3 regions of the Streptomyces sp. Y20 genome follow, and region 1 is predicted to be linked to each of the others. Evidence: riboswitches for the same ligand, from Rfam matches in the RefSeq annotation. Region 1 holds a riboswitch; each other region holds the start of a gene.
What was found. Region 1 has a riboswitch for cyclic di-AMP ahead of ACGFT1_RS13635 (transglycosylase SLT domain-containing protein). Riboswitches for the same ligand answer to the same signal wherever they lie in the genome.
Positions count from the first base shown of each region.

Region 2: linked by a shared signal. The riboswitch ahead of ACGFT1_RS32060 (C40 family peptidase) and the one ahead of ACGFT1_RS13635 (transglycosylase SLT domain-containing protein) in region 1 are both predicted to bind cyclic di-AMP.
Region 3: linked by a shared signal. The riboswitch ahead of ACGFT1_RS11305 (M23 family metallopeptidase) and the one ahead of ACGFT1_RS13635 (transglycosylase SLT domain-containing protein) in region 1 are both predicted to bind cyclic di-AMP.

Region 1 is NZ_JBIDDP010000004.1:480,262-486,227, reverse strand. It holds gene ACGFT1_RS13650 (ATP-grasp domain-containing protein) at 1-300, shown strand, start outside; gene ACGFT1_RS13645 (FAD-dependent oxidoreductase) at 397-1,599, shown strand; gene ACGFT1_RS13640 (HAD family hydrolase) at 1,784-2,596, shown strand; gene ACGFT1_RS13635 (transglycosylase SLT domain-containing protein) at 2,631-3,116, opposite strand; cyclic di-AMP (ydaO/yuaA leader) riboswitch at 3,120-3,302, opposite strand; gene ACGFT1_RS13630 (polyprenyl synthetase family protein) at 3,821-4,831, shown strand; gene ACGFT1_RS13625 (outer membrane lipoprotein carrier protein LolA) at 5,078-5,966, shown strand, end outside.
Region 2 is NZ_JBIDDP010000017.1:113,892-119,857, forward strand. It holds gene ACGFT1_RS32030 (adenosylmethionine--8-amino-7-oxononanoate transaminase) at 1-114, opposite strand, end outside; gene bioB (biotin synthase BioB) at 107-1,270, opposite strand; gene ACGFT1_RS32040 (8-amino-7-oxononanoate synthase) at 1,418-2,545, shown strand; gene ACGFT1_RS32045 (DUF397 domain-containing protein) at 2,603-2,824, opposite strand; gene ACGFT1_RS32050 (helix-turn-helix domain-containing protein) at 2,834-3,694, opposite strand; gene ACGFT1_RS32055 (ATP-binding protein) at 3,909-4,367, shown strand; gene ACGFT1_RS32060 (C40 family peptidase) at 4,531-5,004, opposite strand; cyclic di-AMP (ydaO/yuaA leader) riboswitch at 5,007-5,140, opposite strand; gene ACGFT1_RS32065 (hypothetical protein) at 5,580-5,885, opposite strand; gene ACGFT1_RS32070 (ATP-dependent Clp protease proteolytic subunit) at 5,894-5,966, opposite strand, start outside.
Region 3 is NZ_JBIDDP010000003.1:645,078-651,043, reverse strand. It holds gene ACGFT1_RS11310 (aldo/keto reductase) at 1-497, opposite strand, end outside; gene ACGFT1_RS11305 (M23 family metallopeptidase) at 572-1,636, opposite strand; cyclic di-AMP (ydaO/yuaA leader) riboswitch at 1,646-1,813, opposite strand; tRNA gene ACGFT1_RS11300 (tRNA-Met) at 2,111-2,184, shown strand; gene ACGFT1_RS11295 (dihydrofolate reductase family protein) at 2,228-3,364, opposite strand; gene ACGFT1_RS11290 (MarR family winged helix-turn-helix transcriptional regulator) at 3,442-3,963, shown strand; gene ribA (GTP cyclohydrolase II) at 4,089-4,805, shown strand; gene ACGFT1_RS11280 (SDR family oxidoreductase) at 4,914-5,642, opposite strand; partial or broken gene ACGFT1_RS11275 (nitroreductase) at 5,746-5,966, opposite strand, start outside.

The sequences.
Region 1 (5,966 bases):
GCCGTCCCGCGGGGGGAACAGCGCGCCGGTCACCGCTACATCGTGGAGAACATCGACCTGCCCGCCCTCCTCGCCTACCGCCGCAGCGGTTACACGACACCGCACGCGCCGGTGCGCGCGAGCGGAACGGAGCTGGCCTGGTTCGCGGGTGACGACCCGCTGCCGTTCCTCACGATGCTCGCCCGTTTCGTGCGCCCGGGCGCGAAGCACCTCTGTCAGCTGTGGCGGGCCCACCACCGCGGCAGCGGCAGCGGCAGCGGCAGCGGCACCGCGCGAAGCGGCGGGCAAGGCACGGAGTAGGCACCGCGCGAAGCGGCGGGCAAGGCATGAAGCAGGCAAGCACGAAGCAGGCAAGGCCACGACGGCGTGGCGCACCGCGTCCTGGGGAGGGACTTCGTGAATCGACCGGTTGCAGTCATCGGGGCGGGGCCGTTCGGCCTGTCCACCGCCGCGCATCTGCGGGCGCGCGGCATCCCCGTCCGCGTCTTCGGCGAGCCCATGGTCAGCTGGCGTGACCACATGCCCGAGGGCATGCTCCTGAAGTCGACGCCCGCCGCCTCGAACCTCGACTGCCCCCAGCCCGGCCACACCCTCGCCGACTACTGCGACGCGGCCGGCGTCCGCCGCCTGGTGAGCGACGAGGACATCATCCCGGTGGAGACGTTCACCGCCTACGGCGAGTGGTTCCAGCAGCGGCTGGTCCCCGGCCTGGAGCGGGTGCGTGTCGTCTCGGCCGACCGCGGCCCGGGCGGCGGCTTCGCACTCGGGCTGGACTCCGGGGAGCTGTTCACCGCGCGCGCGGTCGTCGTCGCCACCGGCCTGGCGGGGCTCGCCCACCTGCCGCCGGAGCTGGCGGGAGCGGCGCCCGGCGGGCCTTCCCCGTCCGGTCCCGTCTCGCACAGCTCCCAGCACCACGACCTCGGCCGGTTCGCCGGCCGGGAGCTGATCGTCATCGGCGCCGGCCAGTCCGCGCTGGAGACGGCTACGCTCGCCGCCGAGGCGGGCGCACGCGTGCGCGTGGTCGCGCGCGGACGCGGGCGGGTCGCCTTCGGCAGCCCGCCCTGGCAGCAGCCGGCGTTCCGGCCGCGGTCCCCGTTCGGCCGCGCCTGGTCGCTGTGGGCGCTCAGCCACCACCCGCAGCCGTACCGCTTCCTGCCCGAGCCCACCCGTCACTACCTGGTCCGCCGGGTCCTCGGCCCGCTCGGCGCCTGGTGGCTGCGCGAGCGCTTCGAGAAGGGGGTGCGGGTGCGGGACGTCGAGCGGGTGGTGGGCGCCGAGGCCCCCGACGGCAGCCCCGTGGTCACCGTCCGCACCCACGCCGGGCGGACCGAGCGGCTCACCGCCGACCACGTCATCGCCGCCACCGGCTACCGCGTCGACGTCGCGGCGATGGACTTCCTCGGCCCGGGACTGCGCGCCGGGCTCGCGCTCAGCCGCGGCACGCCGAGACTCGGCCCCGGTTACGTCTCCTCGGTGCCGGGCCTGTACTTCACCGGCCTGCCGGCGGCGTCCTCGTACGGCCCGGTGATGCGCTTCGTCTGCGGTACGGAGTTCGCGTCCCCACGGCTGGCGAGGCACCTGGCGGCGGCCCACGGGTGAGGTGTTCCGCCCGGGGCCGTCACCCGTTCCGCCTCCGTCCGGGCAGGCGGCGGCGGAGCCGCCGGGGACCACGGCCGAAGGGCCCGCGGGGACCGGCCGGAACCGGCCGGTCGGGGCCGCTCAGCACGTAAGTGCCAGGAGAACGGGGTGAGTCGGCGGGGTGCGGTGTCCGTATTCTCTGATCATGGCACCCACCCCCGCGTACGCCCTGATCGCCACCGACCTGGACGGGACGCTGCTGCGTGGCGACGACACCGTCTCCGACCGGTCGCTCGCCGCGCTCGCGCGGGTGGCGCGGGCCGGAGCCCGCCACCTCGTGGTGACGGGGCGCCCGGCCCCGCGGGTACGGCCGCTCCTGACGCGCCTGGGATGCACGGGGCTCGCGGTGTGCGGGCAGGGCGCGCAGCTCTACGACGCCGGGACCGGCCGCCTGCTGTGGTCGGTCCGGCTGGACCGGGAGCTGGCGGAGACCGCGCTCGGCAAGATCGAGGCGGAGGTGGGGCAGGTCTTCGCGGCGGTCGACCAGGACGGCGTGGACGGGCTCACGCTCATCGAGCCCGGCTACCGGATGCCCCGTCCGGCGCTGCCCGCGCTGCGGGTCGGCCGGCGGGACGACCTGTGGCGCGCGCCCATCAGCAAGGTGCTGCTGCGTCATGCCGAGCTGTCGGACGACGAGCTGGCGGCCGTGGCGCGCGCGGTGGGGGGCTCCCTGGCGACCGTCACGATGTCGGGGCCGGGGACCGTGGAGCTCCAGCCGAGCGGGGTGACCAAGGCGACGGGGCTCGCGCTGGCCGCGGAGCGGCTGGGGATCGGCGCCGGACGGGCCGTGGCCTTCGGCGACATGCCCAACGACATCCCGATGTTCGACTGGGCGGCCCACGGCGTCGCGATGGCCGGCGCCCACCCCGAACTCAGGGCGGTCGCGGACGAGGTCACCTTGTCCAACGAGGACGACGGCGTCGCCGTCGTCCTCGAGAGACTGTTCCCGGCCGACTGACCGGGATGTCAGCAGTGCCCGCCGCCGGTGCCGGTCAGTACGCGCCGAACACGTTGTCGATCGAGCCGTAGCGCGCGGCCGCGTAGTTGCAGGCGGCGGTGATGTTCGCGACCGGGTCGTAGATGTCGAACGACGTCCCGGCCACGTGGTAGGCCTTGAAGGTGGGGTCGATGACCTGGAGCAGGCCCTTGGACGGGATGCCCGCGGCCGCGTTGGAGTCCCACAGGTTGATGGCGGCCGGGTTGCCCGACGACTCGCGGATGATGTTGCGGTAGATGCCGTTGTAGGTGCCCGGGATGCCCTTCTGGGCCATGATCGCGAGCGACTCGCGGATCCAGCCGTCGAGGGTGTTCGGGTAGCCGGCGGGGGTGGTGGCCGCCGCGGCGGTGGTCGGGGCCGCGGCGGCGCTGGTGGCGCCGATGAGCGGCAGGGCGAGGACGGCGGCGCCGGTGCCCACGGCTGCGAGGGCGCGGACGAGGCGGCTGTTGCGGGAACGGCGGTGCTGAACGGCGGCAGACATGCGGAAGTTCCTCTCCTACGCCTGCGAGGTGAGCTGTCGGGTTCGGGCGGGGAGGCGCCCGGCCGTGCCCTGGAGGAGGCACGGCTTCACCCCTAGCCGTTCCGGCGCGGCGTGTGCCGTTCCGGCCCGGCGGCTTACCTGGGTCCCCCGCTCCTGCCGTACGAATGGGTTCGTCGATGGGTGATGCGGGCGGCGGCAGGATTAGGCGTCCGCCCGACGGCCGGGAACGTATGCGAGAGCACATGTCGGGAACAAGTGCCGGATTCACACAACGCACTATTTGACCTTGATCGACGCCGTATGGGGTGCTTGATCCTTTGCGGCTGCCAACCCTCAACTCACCCACGGGGCAAGGATTCGGGAGGCCGCGGGGGCGGAGGCCGGCCGGAACGCCGCGTGACCCAATTCACGAAATGGCAAATCAGTTCAAAACAGACAAGGGGGAGCCGGCGCATTCCCGCCCCGGTGCTCGGCACGGGGGTGGAGAGTCACGGAAGGGGATATGAATTGTCGTTAAGTCGATAAATGTCCGTTCTTACCACCTGATCACACTCATGGCCGTTCTGATCCGATACCGCCCGGGCTGGACCGCTGGCCGCTATCGGTGATCGAAAGAGGACCGGATACGCTGAGTTGAGTGAGGGCAGCGACCTATCGACAAACCGTGTGATCGCCAGCAGACAGCAGCAGACAGGAGACCCCTCGTGACCGTCGTCGGGCCGTTCGGGCTGAGCGTGCGGGACCAGGCTCTGGAAGCCGATGTCCAGGCCGGATTGACGGCTGTCGAGGAAGGCTTGCTCGAGGCCACCAAGAGCGAGGTCCCGTTCATCACGGAGGCCGCGCAGCACCTCGTACGGGCCGGTGGGAAGCGGTTCAGGCCGCTGCTCGTGATGCTCGCGGCGCAGTTCGGCGACCCCTACGCGCCGGGTGTCGTCCCGTCCGCCGTGGTCGTCGAGCTGACCCATCTGGCCACGCTGTACCACGACGACGTCATGGACGAGGCGGCCGTGCGGCGCGGCGTGGCCAGTGCCAACACGCGCTGGGGCAACTCCGTCGCGGTCCTCACCGGCGACTTCCTCTTCGCCCGCGCCTCCCAGATCCTCGCCGACCTCGGCCCCGAGGCGGTCCGGGTGCAGGCCCTCGCGTTCGAACGGCTCGTCACCGGCCAGATCCTGGAGACCGCGGGCCCCTCGGACGGCCGCGATCCGGTCGAGCACTACCTGGACGTGCTCGGCGGCAAGACGGGTTCCCTGGTGGCGGTGTCGTGCCGGTTCGGCGCGATGATGTCCGGCGCCGACGAAAGGGTCGTCGACGTGCTCACCCAGTACGGCGAACGGCTCGGCGTCGCCTTCCAGCTCGCCGACGACGTCCTGGACATCGCCTCCGACTCCCACGAGTCCGGCAAGACCCCGGGCACCGACCTGCGCGAGGGCATTGCCACCCTCCCCGTGCTCCGGCTGCGCGAACGCGCCGCCCGGCTGGGCCGGTCCGAGGACCTCGCGCTGTGCGAGCTGCTGGACTCCGACCTCAGCGACGACGCCCGGCACGCCGAGGCGCTGACCGCGCTGCGCGCGCACCCCGCGCTGGAGCAGGCCCGCCGGGACACCGTGCGGTACGCGGAGGAGGCGCGGGCCGCGCTGGCGCCGCTGCGGGAGTGCGACGCCAAGGCGGCGCTGCTGGAGCTGTGCGACGCGGTGGTGCACCGCGCCGGCTGAACCGGCCGGACACCTCTTCGGGCGGCGTCTTCCCGCACGACCCCTACGGGTCGGGGGAGATGCCGCCTTCGTATGTCATACCGCAGACGTACACGGAGTTGGCCCCGAGGGCTGACGCTTCCGCGCGGCCGATTTGGTCAGATGGTCACTACGGAAATCACCACTCCTCACCGATTCGGGTGAGAATGGCGGCTCAGGTGGACCAGCGTGGGGACAGCCGCCGCCGACGACGGAGGTAAGGCACACATGGCACCGTACGCATCCGACGACGCAGTGGGCGCCGCGCACGACGAGGACCCGCGATCCGGCCGGCGCAAGGCCGCCCGGTACGCCGTCCCCGTCGCCGTGGTGGGGGTGGCCGCGGCCACGATCGGGCTCGTCCCGGCGCTCGCCGACTCCGGTGACCCCGACCTGCCGAGGATCAGCGCCCAGCAGCTCGTCGAGAAGATCGCCAGGTCGGACGTGCAGCAGCTGTCCGGCACCGTGAAGATCAGCACCGACCTGGGGCTGCCCGAACTCGGCGGCCTGGAGAACAGCCTGCTCTCCGGGGCGGACAAGGGCTCCGGCGGCGGGTCCTCCGCCGACCCGCGGACCAGGCTCACCGAGCTGGTCTCCGGCACGCACACCCTGCGCGTCGCCGCCGACGGCCCCGACCGGCAGAAGCTGTCGCTGCTGGAGAGCGGCGCCGAGTACAGCCTGATCCACGACGGCAAGGACGTCTGGGGCTACGACAGCAAGAGCAACGAGGTACACCACTCCACCGCGGCCGGCTCCGGCGGGGACCGCAGGACCCGGCAGCCGGCCACGCCGAAGGACTTCGCCGACCAGGTCCTGAAGTCGGTCGACACCACCACGTCCGTCACCGTCGACGGCACGGCCCAGGTCGCCGGGCGCGACGCCTACAAGCTGCTGATCAAGCCCAGGCAGTCCGGCACCACCGTCGGCGCGATCAGCATCGCCGTGGACGCGCGGACGGGTCTGCCGCTGAAGTTCACGCTCACCCCCAGCGGCGGCGGCGCCGCCGTGGTCGACGCCGGCTTCACCCGGGTCTCCTTCGCCGAACCGGCCGCCTCCACCTTCGACTTCACCCCGCCCAAGGGCGCGAAGGTCACCGAGGGCGAGGACGGGGACGCGG
Region 2 (5,966 bases), on a different contig from region 1:
CCCGCTCGCGGCCTCGACCACGAGCGGCTCGGCACGTCCGGGCATCGGTCCGTACGGATGCCACACATGCCGCCGGTCCAGCTCCAGCAGTTCCGCCACGCCGAGGTCAGGCATTGGGCGCGAGGTCCGTCCCGGCGCCCCGGCGGCGGACGGCGACGAGGTCGGTCCGCGGCTCCCCCGCCGCCGGAGCGGCGGCGGACGTCGCCGACCCGCAACCGCCGCCCTCATGGCAGCCCCCGGCGTCCTCGCGGCAGCCCCCGGCGTTCGTCCGGTGCTCGGGCAGCGTCACCTCGCCGGCGCCCTCCACCTCGAACCCGGCGTCCGCGATCATCTCCAGGTCGGCCTTGCCGGCCTGGCCCTCGCTGGTCAGGTAGTCGCCGAGGAAGACCGAGTTGGCCAGGTGCAGCGCGAGCGGCTGCATCGTGCGCAGGTGCACCTCGCGGCCGCCCGCGATGCGGACCTCCACGTCCGGGCAGACGAACCGGACCATCGCGAGGATGCGCAGGCAGCGCTGCGGGGTGAGGTTCCACTCCTTGGCCAGCGGGGTGCCCTCGAACGGGATGAGGAAGTTCACCGGAACGGAGTCGGGGTCCAGCTCGCGCAGCGAGAAGACGACGTCGACGAGGTCCTCGTCCCTCTCGCCCATGCCGGCGATGAGACCCGAACAGGCGGACAGTCCGGCGGCGTGCGCCTTCTGCACCGTGTCCACCCGATCGGCGTACGTGTGGGTGGTGGTGATGTCCTCGTAGGTCGACTCCGAGGTGTTGAGGTTGTGGTTGTAGGCATCCGCGCCGGCTTCGCGCAGCCGCTCGGCCTGACCGTCGGAGAGCAGGCCCAGGCAGGCGCACACCTCGACGCCCTGGTTCTGCTCCTTGATCGCCTTGATGGTGTCCGAGACGCGGTCCACGTCCCGGTCGGTCGGGCCCCGCCCGCTGGCCACCAGGCAGACCCGCTTGGCGCCGCCCGCGAGCCCCGCGGCGGCGGCCTGCGAGGCCTCGTCCGGCTTGAGCCAGGTGTACTTCAGGATGCCGGCCTCGGAGCCGAGCCGCTGGGAGCAGTAGGAGCAGTCCTCCGGGCACAGGCCCGACTTGAGGTTCACCAGATAGTTGAGTTTCACCCGTCGCCCGAACCAGTGCCGGCGCACCTTGCCGGCCGCGGCCACCACATCGAGCAGGTCGTCGTCGGAGGTGGCCAGCACGGCGAGTGCTTCCTCGCGGGTCGGCAGCTCGCGCCGAAGCCCCTTGTCCACCAGCGTGTTCAGCAGGTCCATGAGGCCCGATCCTGTCCTACGGGACCGCTCGGGGCCAAGGAGAGTTTGCACAACGGAGACGGTTCACCGTGTGGGTATTGCCACACACTGGGCGGCTGGTCGTGCCGCTAAGGTCTGTCCGCTACCTACAAAAGCACCGGAGGACCCATGGCGTTCGGCTGGATCGACGAGCAGGCCGAGGCGCGCCGCCGCGCCGGACTCGTCCGCACCCTGCGCCCGCGCCCCGCCGACTCCCCGTTGCTGGACCTGGCGAGCAACGACTACCTGGGTCTGGCCCACCATCCGGAGGTCACCGAAGGAGCGGCCCGGGCGGCCCGGACGTGGGGCGGCGGCTCCACCGGGTCCCGGCTGGTGACCGGCACCACCGAGTTGCACACCGAGCTGGAGCGCGCGCTGGCCGCGTTCTGCGGGTTCGAGGCGGCCCTGGTCTTCTCCTCGGGCTATGCCGCGAACCTGGCCGCGGTCACCGTCCTCGGCCCGCACGGCTCGCTCATCGTCTCCGACGCGGGCAACCACGCCTCCCTCATCGACGGCTGCCGGCTGGCGCGGGGCGGCACGCAGGTCTTCGGGCACGCCGACCCGGAGGCCGTGCGCAAGGCGCTCGGCACGCACGGGGGCGCGGCGATCGTCGTCTCCGACACGGTGTTCTCGGTCGACGGGGACCGGGCGCCGCTGGCCGCGCTGGCCGCGGCGTGCCGGGAGTACGGCGCCGGGCTGGTCGTGGACGACGCCCACGGGCTCGGCGTGCTGGGCGACGGCGGCCGGGGCGCGCCGTACGCGGCCGGCCTCGCGGGAGCCGACGACGTGGTCGCCACGGCGACCCTGTCCAAGTCGCTGGGCAGCCAGGGCGGGGTGGTGCTCGGCCCGGCCCGGGTGATCGACCATCTGGTCAACGCGGCGCGCACGTTCATCTTCGACACGGGACTGGCGCCGGCGGCGGCCGGTGCCGCGCTGGCCGCGCTGCGGCTGCTGGAGCGCGAGCCGGGGCGGGCGGCGCGCGCCCGTGAGGTGGCCGGGGAACTGCACGCACGGCTGACCGCCACGGGTCTGGAGGCGGTGCGTCCGGACGCCGCGGTGGTCTCCGTGCGGGCTCCGTCCCCGGAGCAGGCGGTGCGCTGGGCGGCCGACTGCCGTACGGCGGGCCTGTCCGTGGGCTGTTTCCGTCCTCCCTCCGTGCCCGACGGCATCTCCAGGCTGAGACTGACCGCCCGTGCGGACCTGTCCGGGGCCGAGATCGAACACGCTGTACGCGTCATCGGCGAGACGCGACCATGAGTCGGCGTGACACGGTCGTGTGTGACCGGATAACGATGAAGAAGTGACCGATTCCGATCAGAGTGCGGTGATGAATCCCGACCAGCTGTCGGCGGAGAAGAACAGCGCCGGTCCGGCCGGAATCTTGGAGTCACGCACGGCGAGCAGCCCGGCTCCGGGGCCGGAGCGCGGCCGGGCCGTCTCCACGCAGTTGTTGGCGCCCGTGCTGTAGCTGCTGCGCAGCCAGCGCACGTCGTGCAGGTCGGTGCTGGCAGGGACGTTCCCAGGCGGTGCGGACATGGTGCCTCCTTACGCGCCGTCACCTATTGCGGCGATGTAGTCCAACGAGTCCTCGGGGGAAAGGGCGTGGAACTGAAGGGTCTGGAAGGCCTCGGCGTAGGCCACCAGGTCTTCTTTCCGTTCCAGGTAGAGGCTACTCGTCAACTGGTCGAGAACGACTACATCCAGATCAGAAGTGCTCGGAAATGAGAAGATAACGAAAGGTCCGGTGAGGCCGATATGCGCTCCGGCGCTGAAGGGCAGGATCTGGAGCCGTACCTGGGGCAGCGACGCGGCCTCCATCAGCCGCTCCAGCTGACGGGACATCACCCGGGGACCGCCGACCTCGCGGCGCAGCACCGCCTCGTCCAGCACGGCGCTCAGCGCCGGCGGCGGGTCCGCGCGTAACACGTCCTGCCTGGCCAGACGCACCTCCACCAGCGTGTCCAGCCGGTCCTCGTCCAGGTCCTTCACGGCCGCCCGGGTGACCGCGCGGGCGTAGTCGGCCGTCTGGAGCAGGCCGGGGACGACCGTGGTCTCCAGGGTGCGCATGGCGCTCGCCTGCGACTCCAGGCTGATGAAATCGCGATAGGTCGGCGGCAGTTCCCCGCGATAGGCGTGCCACCAGCGGTTCCGGCCGCCCGCGTCCTGCGACCCCGCCAGCATCAGCAGCAACTCGCGCAGGTGTCCGTCGTGGACGCCGTAGGCGTCCAGCAGTAACCGCAGATCGGCCGGTTTCACACCGCTGGCGCCGGTCTCGATTCGGCTCACTTTCGACTGGTGCCAGCCGACGAGCCCGGCCGCCTCACCGCTGGTGAATCCGGCACCGGTACGCAGCCTGCGCAGTTCGGCGCCCAGTTTCCGACGGCGCACTGCCGGACCGTTCTGCATGGGCTCCTCCTTACTCCTTCCGGGCCGCCCACATACGGTTTCGCAGCGCAGAGTTCACCGCTTCGAGCGACAGATATATGCATATCCCGGTGGATCGCTCCCCCTGACCGACCCGTTGATGGCAGTCTGGCGAACAAGCACCAGTTCCGGGACCGTACTCGAAGCATTCGCTGTATGTCGGACCGCGGTCCCGCGGGAAAGGGACGACGTCGCCATGGCAGACCATCTGGAAGCATCCGTCACTCTGCCGAGCGATCCCGCCTCGGTCTCCGCCGCCCGCTCCTACGTCGTGGGCACCCTCGCGGAGTGGGGCCTGCCGCCGGACACCGAAACGGCCGACACCGTGCGGCTGATCGTCTCGGAGCTGGCCACCAACGCCGTGCAGCACACCTTCGGCCAGTCACCCACCTTCACGGTCGACATCGCACTGGACCGTGACGAACACCTGCGCATCGGCGTGACGGACAGTCATCCCCGCTTCCCGAAGAGACTGCCCGCCGCCGTGCAGCAGGACAACGGCCGCGGCATGGTCATCATCCGCTGGCTCACCGCGGAGCACGGCGGCAGGCTCCGCGTCCGTCCCACCCGTGAGGGTGGCAAAACGGTGTGTATCGAACTCCCCTGGACGCTCCCGGCCGCCGCGTTACCGGCAGGCGTGCCGCAGGAGCCCTGAGCGGCACGCCCGCCCGGCCGGTTGCGCCGGAGGACGTGCCGGCCCCGGGCCGCCCGTGCCGGCGGGCGGGCACCGGGGCGGCGCTATGGCGCTCGAAGCGGGCCCGGTGCCCGGAGCCGGCCGTTCAGCGGGCCGGGGCCGGGCGCTCCCGTTCCGCGGCCGGTCAGCTGACCCGGCCGTACCAGACGCTCCTGGTCCAGATCTTCTGGAGCCTCACCACGTCACCGGTCCTCGGGGCGTGCCAGATCTTCCCGTGGCCCGCGTAGATACCCACGTGGTAGACGCTGGAACCCGAGTGGAAGAACACCAGGTCACCGGCCCTGCGGCTGCGGGCGGAGATGTGGTGGGTCTTGTTGTACTGCTGCGCGGCGGTGCGCGGCAGCTTCTTGCCCACCTTCTTGAAGGAGTAGAAGGTCAGCCCCGAGCAGTCGAACCTGCGCGGACCTGTGGCACCCCACTGGTACGGCGCACCCTTCTTGGAGGCCGCGACGTTGAGTGCCTTCGTCGCCATCGTCGCGGCGGACGCGCCGGTGGCGAGGCCGGGCACGGCGATCGAGCCGCCGACGGCGGCGAGGGTGAGGGCAGAGGCCGTGCCGGCCCTGGCCATCAGTGACGGGACACGATTGAGCGCAGTCATGCGCAACCCTTCGTCAGCCGCCTGTGAAGGATGACCTGTCGGATTCGGGCTGGCGAAGTTGCCCGGCCGTGTCGCCACGGCTTCACCCCAAGGGAGGCTCGGAACCCCGCCCGTCCGCGTCCAGCGGACGAACATGTGTTCCGGCGACCCGTCTTGCCTGGGTCCTCCACTCCTGCCGATCCACTCCTGTCGACCGGTCATCCAGGCGGCGGCAGGACTCGGCGTCCGCCCGGATCGCCCCGCCGCGGTGGCGGGGTCTTGTCGTCAGTCAGGGATCTTGACCTACAACTGTCGTAAAATCCCAACGGAATCGGGGCTTTGTGGTGTTACTCACCACTCGCCCGTTCGGGTGGACATGGCTGTGTTCGAGACATCGTCAGGACCCGTGCGTAGCCCCGGACCTGGGGCTAAACACTCGCGGACGCATACCCGACCCATATGCCGCACAAGTCGGGAAGCCTGAAAATCATTCCGGATATCCATCGGACGGGCGTACCTCGTTCGGGCCGTTTCGAGTCCGGTGCGAACGGCAGGCGTCGATACGGGGCCCGCAGCCGGCCGGCCGGGTGTCCGCCTCAGTCGACGGTGTCGGGCGGAAGCGCGACCCGAGCGGTACGGCGCTCGCCGTCCAAGACGCGCAACGCCCGTGCCAGCGTGCCCCCGTGCAGCTCCGTCTCGCCCCGCCGGTGCATCACCTCGAGCGCGTCCCGCAGCTCTGCCGCCTTGCGTACCAGGGCCTGCGCCGCGCGCAGCCCGCGGTACGTGTCCCCGTCCCGGGCCGGATTGACGCGACCCAGCAGGTCGGCCGCCTCCAGATAGCGGTCGATCAGGTCGCCCTCGGCGCGGGTCAGCGCGGGCAGCGGCGGCACTTCCGGCGGCATCGGGGGGCTCACCTCGGGTCCGGTGCGCCGGGCGCGTCCCGGCGGCTGGGCACGATGTGGTCCACCAGGCCGTAGGCGAGG
Region 3 (5,966 bases), on a different contig from region 1:
AGGGAGGCCCGGAGGCGCTCGGAGCTGATGTTGGAGGCGGCGATGTGCCGGACCTTGCCGGCCTTCACCAGCTCGTCCAGTGCGCCGATGATCTCCTCCACCGGCACCTCGGGCTGGTCGAAGTGGGTGTAGTAGAGGTCGATGCGGTCGGTGTCCAGGCGGCGCAGCGAGGCGTCGGCGGCGGCCTTGATGTTCGCCGCGGCCAGGCCCCGGTACTCGGGGTGCTGGCTGACCTTGGTGGCGATGACGACGTCGTCGCGGTTGCCGCGGGCCTTGACCCACTTGCCGATGATCGTCTCCGACTCGCCGCCCTGGTTGCCCTCGATCCAGGCGGAGTAGGAGTCGGCGGTGTCGATGAAGTTGCCGCCCGCGGCCGTGTAGGCGTCCAGGACGGCGAAGGACGCCTGCTCGTCGGCGGTCCAGCCGAAGACGTTGCCGCCGAGGGCGAGCGGGAAGACCCGGAGGTCGGAGGAGCCGAGTGTGCGTGGTGATGTCAGTGAGGTCATACGTCACTACAACGCTGGCGGCGATGATCACAATCCGCCGCCGGCACCAAGTTCCCGCAAAACCGTCAGGGGGTGAGGCCCTTGCCCCGCAGCCACGCCATCGGGTCGATGGCGGCGGCCTGGCCGCCGGGGTGGACCTCCAGGTGCAGGTGCGGGCCGGTGACGTTGCCGGTGGCGCCCACCCGGCCGATGACCTCGCCGGTGGTGACCTTCTGGCCGGCCGTGACGTTGATCGAGGACTGGTGGCAGAACCACAGCTCGGTGCCGTCGTCGAGGGTGAGGATCGTGCGGTAGCCGTAGGAGCCGGCCCAGCCCGCCTCGGTGATCGTGCCGCCGTGGATGGCCTTGATGAGGGTGCCGGTGGGGGCGGCGAAGTCCAGGCCGGTGTGGTGGCCGGAGGACCACATCGAGCCGGCCTGGCCGAACGTCGAGGTGATCGTGTACGAGGAGGTGGGCAGCGTGTACTGACCGGCCAGCTTCGCCAGCTCGGCCTGCCGCTCCTCCTCGGCCGCCTTCGCGGCCTTCTGGTCCGCCTCCTTCGCGGCGGCGGCCTCCGCCGCGCCCTTGGCCTCGGCCGCCTTCGCGGCGGCCTCCTTCTCGGCCTGGGCGGCGGCGTCCGCGCTCTGCTTCTCGGCGGCGGCGAGGGCGACGGCCGTGGCCTTGTTGTCGGCCTGCCCCTGCTGCTGCTCGGCCTGGGCCATGATCCGGCTGCGCAGGGCCTCGCCCGCGCCGGCGCCCTGCTGGTCGTCGGCGGAGGCCGCGCCGACGCTGCTGAGCGCGGTCGTGGCGGTCTGCGGGGCCTCGGTGGCGGTGTCGCCGAAGAAGGAGCCGACGGAGGGCAGGTCCGGCAGGGAGATGGAGACCGGCGGCTTACCGGTGTTGGCGCTGGCCATGCCGCCCGCTCCGACCGCGGCCATCACGCCGACACCGAGGACGGTGGAGCTGCGGGCGAAGCCGCCGCGCTGCTTGGCGACCCGGTGCCGGCCGCGGACCGGGGCGACGGAGTCCTCGGTGGGGTTCCACTCCTCCCAGGGGCCCTCGCCGGCTCGGTAGGCGTCGTAGCCGAAGGTCTCGGTCTCGCGCTGAGCCGGCACGAACGGGGTCTCGGGGGCAGGCCGGTTGGACGCCACGCGGGCGCGCTCCTTTCCTTCCGCCGCCTACCGGGTTAGCTGACGGGTTCGGAGCGGGAAGGTCTCCTACGCGCGTATACCGGTCGTGGACCGTGTGAGCTCCACGTCGGCGTTCGCGAGATTCACCCCAGGGTGGTGGTTCCCCGGTTCCCTTGCGGGATTCGGCGCGTGCGCGCGGAGCCGTCGCTGGTGACGGCTGGGACGACCGCGCTGCGTTATCGAACGTTAATAGACCCGCCAGTCACTTTCCAAGCCGTTCGTCTAGATCATTACCGTTCAAACCTGGGGATTTACCGGTCATGGCGTCTGCAATGAGGGCGAGTTGGCCGACGTACAGGAGTCACTCGCGGCTTTGATGGTGACTCGGCCGCTATCGCACAGCGCCCGCCCGGTCACGGTCCGTCACTATCACCGGGGGCCGCGGAACCGATGTGCGTCGCACCCCGTGGATGGCGTACAGTAGAGACACAACGACGCGGGGTGGAGCAGCTCGGTAGCTCGCTGGGCTCATAACCCAGAGGTCGCAGGTTCAAATCCTGTCCCCGCTACGGAAACTCAGGGCCGGAATCCATTGGATTCCGGCCCTGAGTGCTATCCGGCGAGCAGGTGCCCGTTCGGCGCCTTGGCGAGGGACTCCAGCTCCGGCAGTACGACTACCCGGGCGCCCGCGCCGGTCAGCACACCCGAGCCGTCGGCCGCCGCGACGAACGTGTCGGGCTCCCGCCACGCCGTGACCACCCTGCGCACCCCGGACCGCAGGATCAGCTCGGCGCAGGGGGCGGGCCGGGAGGCGCGGCGGGCGCAGGGTTCCAGGCTGCTGTAGACCGTGGCGCCGGGCAGGCGCGGATCGGCCGGGTCGGTCTTCGCGAGGGCCGCCTCCTCCGCGTGGACCATCGGGTCGGCGCCCTCGCGGGAGTGGCCGCGGGCCAGCTCCGTACCGTCCGCGGCGACCACGACCGCGCCGACACTGAACGCCGTCCGGGAGGGCGGGCACAGGGCGGCGAGTTCGCAGGCGGTGCGCAGCCAGTGGCGGTCGGCCGGATTGGGGACCGGGCCGGCGCCGGGGGCCGTGGGCTCGTAGCGCATGAGGACGACGTCCTCGATGCGGCGGGTCTCGGTCAGGCGCAGGCGTCCGCCCTGGTAGGCGCCGGGACCGAACAGGCGCGGGGCCGCGGGGTCGCCGACGAGGCGCGGGGCGAGGACCAGCTGGAGTTCGTCGGCGAGGTCCTGCTGGAGCAGCTGGGTGTGGACCTGGCCGCCGCCCTCGACCATCAGTCGCTCGACGCCCCGCACGTCGTGCAGATGCTCCAGCAGGACCCGCCAGTCCAGGACGGGACCGAGCGGCACGACGTCGGCGGTGCCGCCGAGGAGACGCGCGGCCCGGCCGGCGCCCGCGTCGGTGGTGCAGACGAGCTTGTCGCCGCCGGTGTGCCAGAAATGGGCGCCCGGGTCGAGGTCGCCGGAGGCGGTGACGGTCACCTTCAGCGGGTACGCCGGCCGGCCCGCCGCGACCCGGGCCGCGCGCCGCTCGGCGGAGTTGACCAGCAGACGGGGGTTGTCGGCGCGGATCGTGCCGGCGCCGATCAGGATGGCGTCGACGGAGGCCCGTACCGCGTCGACCCGGTCGAAGTCGGCCGGGCCGGACAGCAGGAGCCGCTCGGGGCCGGTGTCGTCCAGGTAGCCGTCGAGGGAGACGGCGGCGGACAGCAGTACGTACGGCAGGGGCATCGGCGTACTCCCTCGCGGCGGCCCGGTGGACCGGCCGAAGTCTTGGTTAAAATTTGGAACAAATCTACACTGGTGGCATGACGACCCGCTGGCTCACTCCGCAGGAGCAGCGCGCCTGGCGCGCCTACCTCGCCGCGTCCCGGCTGCTGGAGGACGCGATCGACCGGCAGCTCCAGCAGGAGGGGGGCATGCCCCATCTGTTCTACTCCGTGCTGGCCAACCTCTCCGAGGCCCCCGGCCGGCGGCTGCGCATGACCGATCTCGCCGAGACGCTGAAGATCACGCGGAGCAGGCTGACCTACGGGGTGACCCGGCTGGAACGGGACGGCCTGGTGCGCCGGGAGACCTGCGGCCAGGACCGGCGCAGCTCGCTCGCGGTGCTGACGGACGAGGGGGCGGCCGTACTGGAGCGTACGGCGCCGGGGCACGTCGAGACGGTGCGCACCACACTGTTCGACCGGCTGACCCCCGAGCAGGTGGGGCAGCTCGAGGAGATCTGCGCGGGGATCGCGCGCGGCCTCCAGGGGGAGGACGGCGGTGGCGGCGCCGCGGCGGAGGACGTGCCGTGGCGCCGACGGTCATCGCCCTGCTCCGGCTGACGCGTCACGCGCCACTCCTTGAACTCTGAAGCAGAACTCCAGGACATCGGATAGGGTCCGGAACCGGATCTGCTTCAAATCTGAAGCAGATGGCAGACATGAAGCACCTCCCGGAGACCCCACGCATGCCCGACATCCCCGCCGCCACCCCGCGAGCCCGCGTCCGGGTACCGCTGCGCTTCGCCGACGGCTACGGCGCGGACGCCGAACTCGTCACCTTCCACGGTCTCGCCGACGGCCAGGAGCACATCGCCGTCGTCCTCGGCGACCCCGGCCCGGTCCCGCTGGTGCGCCTGCACTCCGAGTGCCTCACCGGCGACGTCTTCGGCTCGGCCCGCTGCGACTGCGGCGCCCAGCTGCGCGAGGCGGTCGAGCGCATCGCCAGCCGCGGCGGCATCCTGCTCTACCTCCGCCAGGAGGGCCGCGGCATCGGCCTCTCCAACAAGCTCGACGCCTACGCCCTCCAGGACCGGGGCCTCGACACCTACGAGGCGAACACCGCCCTCGGTCTCCCCGAGGACGCCCGGGACTACACGGCCGCCGCGCAGATGCTCACCGCCCTCGGCGTCGGCGAGCTCGACCTGCTGTCCAACAACCCCGACAAGGCCGGACAGTTGCGCGCCCTGGGCGTGGCCGTACGGGACCGGGTGCCGACCGGCGTCTTCCCCACGGACCACAACGTCCGCTACCTCCGCGCGAAGGTCCTCCACACCCAGCACACCCTGCCCCTGGCCGAACTGCCGGAACTGACCGGGCCGAGCGGGGTGACGGGGGTGAACGGCGGGGCAGCCGGCGCGCGAGCAGCGGACCGTAGCCCGGAGAGCGCGAGCCTCTCCACCTGACCGGGGATCGGGGGCCGCGGCCGGATCCCCCTCCGGCTCAAGCCGCCGTCCGGCGAGCGCGACGAAATGACTGCCGCGCTGAGACGAGACACGCAGGAGGCGGCGGTGTCAGGAGAGCCAGTCGGCGTAGCGGGTGGCGGCGAGGTGGGCGTCCTTGTCGGTGAGGACGTCGCCCTTGACGACGGCGAACATACCGGCGGTGGGGTCGGTGACGACGGTACGGTGGTCGCCCTTGTGGGACAGGGTGATCCGGCCCAGCTCGTCCAGGGTGAAGATGTCAGGGCCGGCAATGTTGCGGATGCCGTTCAGCGGGGCGCCCGCGGCTACCTCCGCCACCGCGGCGGCCACGTCCTTGGAAGCGATCGGCTGGATCGGCGTGGCGGGCAGCCGGACGGTGTCGCCGTCGGTGGTCCAGGACAGGACGGCGTCCATGAACTCCATGAACTGCGTCGCCCGGACGATCGAGTAGGGGATCGACCCTGCGGCGAGGAGGCTCTCCTGGAGCGCCTTGGCCCGGTAGTAGTCCAGCTCCGGCACCTGGTCCGTGCCGACGATCGAGAGAATGACGAAGTGGCCGGCGCCACCCTTGCGGGCCGAGGCCAGAAGGTTGTCCATCGAGGTCTGGAAGAAGGCCGGGGAGGCCTCGTCGAAGGTCGGGGAGTTCGTCAGGTTGACGACGACGGCGGCGCCCGCCACCGCCTCGTCCAGCCCCTGGCCGCTGATGACGTCGGCACCGGTGGACTTCGAGTGCGGTACGGCCTCGTGCCCGGCGGCGGTCAGGTTCTTGACGACCTGTGACCCGATCAGTCCGGTACCGCCGATGACTGCGATCTTCATGGCATGCCTTTCGTGGGTTATGTGCGGAATATGGCATACGAATGGTTACGTGGATGGGGCAAGAAACGGCGTCCCGATCGCCTGAGGAGAAGCGGCGACACAGGCCGTCGACGAACGGGACCGTCTCGTCGAGCGATGCCCGGCTCATACGGGCGTCACCTGCGGCGATGTCCCCGAACCCGATCGACATGCCGCAGAGGAGGACAAGCGCTCGTCCGGGGCTGACAGGACCTCCGTGACGGTCCTGCGGAACTTCGCCCAGGCCATCTGCGGACAGACAGCTGTGCAGCCCTTCGGCGCGCAGCAGCATGATGGTCTGCAGAT